DNA from 2 places in the Enterococcus malodoratus genome. Region 1 is predicted to be linked to the other one. Evidence: predicted binding sites of a transcription regulator. Region 1 holds the regulator's gene; the other holds the start of a gene.
What was found. The regulator LexA, encoded in region 1, represses DNA repair genes until DNA is damaged. The targets are predictions, from matches to a motif close to CNAACANNTGTTNG.

Region 1 (4,393 bases):
GAAGTGATCAATTCCGATCATCGTGCCTTCTGATCCAATGTAACGTTCCCAACCGAATGGTGAAGCAGCTTCGATTGCTACACGTTTTGCCACTGCTTTTGGTAAAACAGATTCTTTGTAAGCTTCGTCTTGAGCTTCAAACAGATCGAAGCTTGGAAGCGAAACTACAGAAACATCTTTACCTTGGGCTTTCAATTCTTTTTGAGCTTGAACAGCCAAGTTCACTTCAGAACCAGTCGCAATCAAAATACCTTCTGGTGTATCAGATTCAGCTTTAGAAATTACGTATCCGCCCTTAGCAACACCATCTTTAGCCATGTTTTTACTGTTTGGTAAAACTGGTAAGTTTTGACGACTTAACACTAAAATTGTTGGTTTGTTTGTTGTTTCAAGTGCTTGAATCCATGCAGCAGAAGTTTCATTGCCATCGGCTGGCCGAATGACTTGAACATTCGGCATGCAGCGAACGCTGGCCAATTGTTCAATTGGTTCATGAGTTGGTCCATCTTCCCCAACAGCTACAGAATCATGTGTTAACACATAGACAACTGGCAATCCTTGAATCGCAGACATCCGAACAGCAGGACGCAAGTAATCAGTGAATACAAAGAATGTTCCACCGTAAACGCGTGTACCGCCATGTAGATGAATCCCATTCATCGCACTTGCCATTGCGAACTCGCGAACACCGAACCAAATGTTACGTCCTTCATAAGAACCAGGTTGGAATTCTGCTTCGTCAGCAATTGTTGTGTTGTTTGAGCCAGATAAATCGGCTGATCCGCCCCAGATGTTTGGAACAACTTTAGCAATTTCCTGGATAGCATCTTTACTTGATACACGGCTTGCTTGTGCAGTTCCATCTTCATAAACAGGTAATGCTTCTTCCCAATTTTCTGGTAACTCGCCAGCAAAGGCCATTTTAAATTGCTTAGCTAAATCAGGATGAGCATTTTCGTAGTTTTTAAACATTGCATCCCATTCAGTTTCTGTTTTAGCACCTTTATCATTAATTTCTTCTTTGAAACGTTTTGCAACTTCTTCTGGAACAGTGAAGTCAGGATATTCCCAACCATATACAGTTTTAGCAACATCAATTCCATCTTGTCCTAGAGGTGCCCCATGAACTGCTGATGTCCCTTCTTTGGGTGAACCGAAACCAATAACTGTTTTAATTTCAATCAATGATGGTTTATCTGTCTCAGCTTTTGCCTCATCGATTGCCTTAGAGATCGCTTCTAAGTCGTTCCCATCTTTAACCAAAATATGTTGCCAGCCATAGGCCTCGTAACGAGCACCAACATTTTCAGTGAAAGCTTTTGATGTTGGTCCGTCTAATGAAATATCATTTGAATCGTATAATACGATTAATTTACCCAATTTCATATGACCAGCCATTGAACTAGCTTCGCCAGAAACACCTTCCATTAAATCACCATCGCCACATAATGCATATGTGTAATGATCCATAACGTTAAAGCTGTCCCGGTTATAAGTTGCTGCTAAATGCGCCTCAGCCATTGCCATCCCAACTGAAGTTGAAATACCTTGACCTAAAGGACCTGAAGTAGCTTCCACACCATCTGTGTGATGATACTCGGGATGACCTGGAGTTTTACTTTCCCATTGACGGAAGTTTTTTAAATCGTCAATAGTTACTTGATAACCTGCAAGATGCAACAAGCTGTAAAGCATTGCTGAACCATGTCCTGCAGATAGAATAAAACGGTCACGGTTTGGCCAGTTTAATGAAGTCGCTGGATTGATATTCAAATGCTTTGTCCATAGAGCATATGCCATTGGAGCTGCACCCATTGGTAGACCTGGATGACCTGAGTTTGCTTTTTGAATTGCCTCAATACTTAACGTTCTGATTGTGTTTACACCTAGTTGATCGATTTTGTCGAACAAAATAGTTCCTCCTTTTTGGTCATAAATACTTTAATTACAGATTCATTGTAACCGATTTATTTTGACATTTCAATCACTTACCATCAAAAGATTTACTTTCTATTATGTAATCCTTTTTTCTTTTGGATTTTTTTCAATTTTTCTGGAGTGACATCATTGCCTTCAGGATCAACGACTTTCATCCCTTCGATATGATGACGCATTCCGCTGCGGAATGAAGAGATATATTCTTCCCGCAAAACTTTCTGCTCGTGCGCTTCAGCGTCTGTTAAGCCAACAGTTTTCTTTTTTTTAGCCAACTCGTTGATTCGTGCAATTGTTTCATCGTTAATCATCTTGAGCACCTCTTTTCCCTTTCTAATTATACATAAAAATTAGTAAGTTGAAAGTACAAACAAATACGAACGCTTGTTTGATTTGTTTGAATGATTATGCTACACTAAAAAAAACGAAAGAAGGTGCGGGCATTGGCAAAAAGAACGGAAACAAAACAATTAGAAGTTTTACGTTTCATTCATGAACGCGTTGAAAATAAAGGTTACCCACCCACTGTCAGAGAAATCGGAGAAGCTGTGAATCTTTCATCTACTTCCACAGTTCATGGCCATTTATCCAGATTAGAGAAAAAAGGTTGGATTTTACGTGATCCAACAAAGCCGAGAGCTATTGAATTGACCATTACTGGTTTAGAAAAAATTGGAGCAACTCCGCAAGTTATTCCTATGTTAGGAGTCGTTACTGCTGGTGAGCCGATTTTAGCAGTCGAAGAGGCTTCAGACTTTTTCCCGGTTCCTCCGGATCTTTCCAGTGAAGAAGGCAGTCTGTTTATGCTGACGATTCGCGGAGAAAGTATGATTAACGCAGGCATTTATGATGGGGATCACGTCATTGTTAGAAAACAATCATCAGCTACGAATGGCGAAATCGTGATCGCGATGACTGATGAAAACGAGGCTACTTGTAAAAGATTCTATCGTGAAGCCGATCATATCCGTCTTCAGCCAGAAAATGATGAGTTAGCACCTTTGATATTTGATAATGTATCCATTCTTGGGAAAGTTGTCGGATTGTACCGTAACCATATTTATTAATCGGAATTCACTTCCGATTATTTTTTTCTTTACAAAACGAACAAACATTCGTATAATGGGTATACAAACACACGTTCGCGTATTTATTAGGAGTGATTATTGATGAAAGCAGTAAGAAGATTTGGTTTAATTATCGCAGTTTTGTTGCTTGGTTTATTGATTGGCAAGTTGGGATCCCTAGCCACGATCGTCATTTTTTCTGGGTTGTTCCTTGTTTGGTTCATGTTATGGGATGAACGTAAATATGCTCAGCATTACGCTGAACATGAATACGAAGAAGATATTGAAGAAGAACATTACTATAAAGAACCAGCCGAAGATTTCTATTACGTGACTTATGATCATCATTATCACAAGTCTGCTTAAAAATACTACTCTGAACTGCTAGATATCATTCTAGCAGTTTTTTTGTGCATAGAAAAAAGCTGGAGATTTTTCTCCAGCTCACTGATTAATAATCCATTAAAGTTAAAATATCATATCCTTGGATTTTGTCACGGCCGTGCAACTCTTCCAATTCGATCAAGAACGCACACCCCACAACAATACCGCCGAGTTGTTCAACAAGTTCGATCGTCGCTTTGATCGTTCCACCGGTAGCTAATAAATCATCGGTAATCAGTACACGTTGACCAGGATTAATAGCATCGCTATGAATTGTTAATGTATCTGTTCCATACTCTTTTTCGTATTCGACTTCAATTACTTCACGAGGTAATTTACCTGGTTTACGAACAGGTGCAAAACCTAGCCCTAATTCAAATGCCACTGGACATCCTACGATGAAGCCCCGAGCCTCTGGTCCAACGACCATATCTATTTGTTTTTCTTTTGCGTAATTTACAATTTGCTTTGTCGCTTCACGATATGCATCACCATCAGCCATCAGTGGCGAAATATCGCGAAAGACGATCCCTTCCTTTGGATAATCTGGAATACTAGCAATGTAGTCTTTCAAGTTCATGTTGGTTGTTCCTCCTAGCCTTTCAGCCAATTTCTAATAGTTTCAATATCATTCATTAATAAAAACTCTTCGCTATCAATTCGAGCCATGCGTTTTTGATAAATCTTACTCTCTTCAAAAGCCCGTGTCTCGGGAGACTCGACCATTTGTAAAACGCCGTCGTTTATTGTAACAAATTTCAGCTCAGAAAACACGTGAATCATGAATACTAATAATTTTTCTGGAATTCTTAAGTAATTTGAAACATTTTTTAGTTTAAACCGAATATCTACTCGTGGCTGTTTTTGGAAAAATTGATACAGTTTGGTAAATTGATCGCGACTAGGTAGACCATTTAAATATGCTTCATCTGGACTATATAGGTACAAATAGATTCGTTCAAACCTTCCCGAGATAGAAATATTCTTTAGCAGTTCTTTTTGATCCG
Region 2 (4,393 bases), 250 kb from region 1:
TGTATTCATCATCTAATGAGGATGACCTTTTGTCACTGATCTTCTATCATTCGACTATAATTTCTGTACAAAAATCGCCCATAAAATTCTATAGTATCAACTACCTATCTATTTAATATGCAGATAGGTAACCGATACAAATAGAATTCATGACAATTTCTTCGTTTTATAAATTATTCTGCTGCTTTTAATTCCAAAATCGTATCACGTAAAGTTGCCGCAGTCTCAAAATCAAGCGTTTTAGCAGCTTCACGCATTTTTTCTTCCATTTTAGCGATAAGCTCTTTACGTTCTTCTTTAGATAATTCATCATAAGAAGTTGTATCGTACGTCTCGGCATCCTCAGCAACCTTGCTGATCGAGATCAAATCACGAATCTCTTTAATGATTGTTTTTGGTTCGATATTATGATCAATATTGTATTGTTGCTGAATTTTCCGACGCCGAGTCGTCTCATCCATCGCTCGCTGCATTGAATCTGTAATCTTATCAGCGTACATGATAACTTTACCCTCAGAATTTCGCGCAGCCCGACCAATTGTTTGTACAAGCGAACGCTCACTTCGTAAGAAACCTTCCTTATCCGCATCCAAGATCGCAACTAGTGAAACTTCTGGTACATCAATTCCTTCTCGCAACAAATTGATTCCTACAAGTACATCAAATTTTCCTAAACGTAGATCGCGTATGATTTCTGTACGTTCAAGCGTCTTGATATCACTGTGTAAATACTTAACTTTAATTCCTAATTCTTTGAAGTAATCTGTTAAGTCTTCCGACATTTTTTTCGTTAAGGTTGTGACAAAAACCCTTTCGTTGCGTTCAGCTCGTTCATTGATTTCTCCAACGAGATCATCAATTTGTCCCATGATCGGACGAACGTCAATGACCGGATCTAATAGACCTGTCGGACGAATGATCTGCTCTACTACAGTATCCGTTTTTTCATGTTCATATGGACCAGGAGTTGCAGATACGTATACGATTTGATTGACACGCTCTTCAAACTCTTCTAACTTTAATGGCCGGTTGTCTAACGCTGATGGCAACCGGAATCCATAATCAACTAGCATTTGCTTCCGAGCTCTGTCTCCATTATACATACCGCGTACTTGGGGCATTGTTACGTGTGATTCATCAATAACCATTAAAAAGTCATCTGGAAAGAAATCGATCAGCGTGTATGGCGGCTCGCCTTCTTTACGGCCATCCATATGACGTGAATAGTTTTCGATACCAGACGTATAACCCATCTCCCGCAGCATTTCAATATCATAATTGGTTCGTTGCTCCAAACGCTGTGCCTCCAGTAACTTGTTCTCATTTCGTAGTATTTCTAAACGATCTGCTAGCTCCTTCTGGATATTGCTGATGGCCACTTCCATGTGATCCTCATTAGTCAAGAAGTGGGTTGCCGGGAAGATTGCTACGTGCTCCGTCTCTCCGGTAATCTCTCCTGTCAAAGCATCCACTTCTCGAATTCGTTCAATTTCATCTCCAAAGAACTCCACACGTAACGCTCGTTCGTCTCGTGAAGCCGGGAAGATTTCTACTACATCACCACGAACACGAAAACGACCACGTTGAAAATCGATGTCATTTCGTTCAAACTGGATGTCAATCAGATTCCGTAATAATTGATTCCGATCCATTTCCATTCCGACGCGTAATGACACGACTTGCTCCATATATTCTTTTGGTGAGCCTAACCCAAAAATACAAGAAACTGAGGCCACCACAATGACATCATTTCTTTCTAATAACGAACTAGTTGCCGAATGTCGTAATTTATCTATCTCATCATTGATACTTGAATCCTTTTCAATATATGTATCACTCGAAGGAACATAAGCTTCCGGTTGATAATAATCATAATAACTGACAAAATACTCCACCGCGTTGTTAGGAAAAAACTCTTTAAATTCTCCATACAATTGTCCCGCTAACGTCTTGTTATGGGCAATAATCAAGGTTGGTTTATTAACATCCTTAATGACATTGGAGATTGTATAGGTTTTCCCTGTACCGGTAGCTCCTAAAAGTATTTGTGCCTTTTTTCCATTGACGACACCCTCGGCTAATTCTGAAATGGCCTCAGGCTGATCGCCAGCAGGCTGATATTTTGAATGAAGGTCAAACGTATTATCCGTTGCTCTTTCAATCATACAAAAATCCCCCTTTTTAAATTAAATGAACAAAGATTTTCCATTTCAAAATTATAGCATACCGAACATATTTTCGCCATTTTTTATTCCTACTATATAATAAAGCGTTAAAATGTTGATGTGATATTTTCTTACATATCATGTTACGAGTTTTCAAATTTTTTTCTATCTCACAATGAGCTACTTGTATTTTATCCTTAAACTAACATATAATAAACAAATGATAAGTAATTAGGAGGATTATTATGAGAAAAACCAAATTTATCCCATTCGTTATATTCTTAATGGCAAGTATTTTCACACTTGGCTTCGCCACTAAGACCAACGCCGCGGAAAAGACATATAAAATCGGAACGGATTTGACCTTCGCTCCCTTTGAGTTTCAAAATTCTGATGGTGAATACATAGGAATTGATGTAGATCTAATCAAACAGATCGCGAAAGATCAAGATTTCAAAGTTGATCTTCGTCCACTAGGTTTCGACAGTTCTATTCAAGGGGTACAATCAGATCAACTTGATGGTATGATCGCCGGGATGAGTATCACCGATGAACGGAAAAAAACATTTGATTTTTCCGATCCCTATTTTGATAGTGGGATTCAAATGGCTGTCAAAAATGATAATAAAGATATCAAGGATTACAAAGATTTGAAGGGTAAAACGGTCGCAGCAAAGATCGGGACCGAAAGTGCCACTTTTTTAGAAAAAAATAAAGATAAATACGGCTATGATATCAAACAGTATGAAGCTGCTGATGCGATGTACAATGCATTGACCAACGGCAATGTTGAAGCAATTTTTGATGATTATCCCGTACTTGGTTATGCTGTAACGAACGGTCAACCATTTAAGTTGGTGGGCGATCCAGAAAAAGGCAGTTCTTATGGCTTCGCTGTTAAAAAGGGCGAAAATAAGGAGCTGTTACAGAAGTTTAATCAAGGTCTGAAGGATTTAAAGAAGAACGGCAGCTATGATAAAATCGTCAGTGAATACATTTCTACTGGTTCTGGCAACTCATCGACTGCAAGCGAAATGAAAAAAATTGAACCCAAAAAAGATGTCTATGTAGTTTCCAGTGATTCTGCTTTTGCTCCATTTGAATACAAAGACAGCGATGGTGAATACAAAGGAATCGACGTTGACTTGCTGAAACGAATTGCTGAATTGCAAGGATTCAAAATTGATTTCAAATTCATCGGCTTCTCTTCTGCCATGCAAGCACTAGAATCTGGACAAGCAGATGGAATGATCGCAGGAATGACGATCACGGATGAACGAAAAGCAAATTATGATTTTTCCGATCCCTACTTCCAAAGCGGCATTCAATTAGCGGTTGCCAAAGATAACAAAGACATCAAATCCTACAAAGATTTGAAAGACAAAACAGTCGGCGCAAAAGTCGGAACGGAAAGTGCTGATTTCTTAGAAGCTCATAAAAAGGAATACGGTTATACGGTCAAAAGCTTCGATGCTGCTGATCAATTATATGACGCATTGAAAGTTGGATCAATTGATGCAATGATGGATGATTACCCTGTTATCGGCTATGCCGTGAAACAAGGACAAGATTTGAAAACACCAATTAAACGTGAAGTTGGTGGTGAGTATGGTTTCGCTGTTAAAAAGGGGCAAAATGCTGAACTGCGAGAAATGTTCACAGAAGGTTTGAAAGAATTGAAACGTACAGGAGAGTACGATAAGATTGTCAACCAATACATTGGTTCTGGAAGCACCGAAAAGAAAAAAGATGCTGTGGACGAATCAACGATTACCGGATTGCTAAAAAACAATTATAAATCATTGTTAGATGGTTTATGGAAAACGATCGTATTAGCTTTAGTTTCATTTGCTTTAGCCTTGGTTCTAGGTGTCATCTTTGGATTGTTCCGTGTTTCTCCAGTTCGTGGATTGCGTACCCTTGCTGGGATCTATATCGATATTATTCGCGGTATTCCAATGATGGTATTGGCCTTCTTTATTTTCTTTGGCCTGCCAGGTATTACCGGTATCAAGATTCCTGATTTTGCAGCCGGGATTATTACATTGACTTTAAATGCCAGTGCTTATATCGCTGAAATTGTTCGTGGTGGTATCAACGCCGTTCCAGTTGGACAAATGGAAGCGTCTCGAAGCTTAGGTATGTCCTATAATCGGACGATGCAAAAAATTATTTTGCCGCAGGCCGTGAAGATCATGATCCCTTCTTTCATCAACCAATTTGTTATT

Region 2: a site for LexA is predicted at 2,228-2,241, ahead of uvrB (excinuclease ABC subunit UvrB). Genes of this name have one in related genera too.

Annotation. Positions count from the first base shown of each region.
Region 1 is NZ_JAQDPG010000002.1:247,978-252,370, reverse strand. Features, by position in the region: gene tkt (transketolase) at 1-1,911, opposite strand, end outside; gene PGP85_RS04595 (DUF896 family protein) at 2,004-2,246, opposite strand; gene lexA (transcriptional repressor LexA) at 2,379-3,002, shown strand; gene PGP85_RS04585 (hypothetical protein) at 3,105-3,368, shown strand; gene PGP85_RS04580 (adenine phosphoribosyltransferase) at 3,454-3,966, opposite strand; gene recJ (single-stranded-DNA-specific exonuclease RecJ) at 3,981-4,393, opposite strand, start outside.
Region 2 is NZ_JAQDPG010000002.1:501,273-505,665, forward strand. Features, by position in the region: gene uvrB (excinuclease ABC subunit UvrB) at 174-2,165, opposite strand; gene PGP85_RS05715 (amino acid ABC transporter substrate-binding protein/permease) at 2,411-4,393, shown strand, end outside.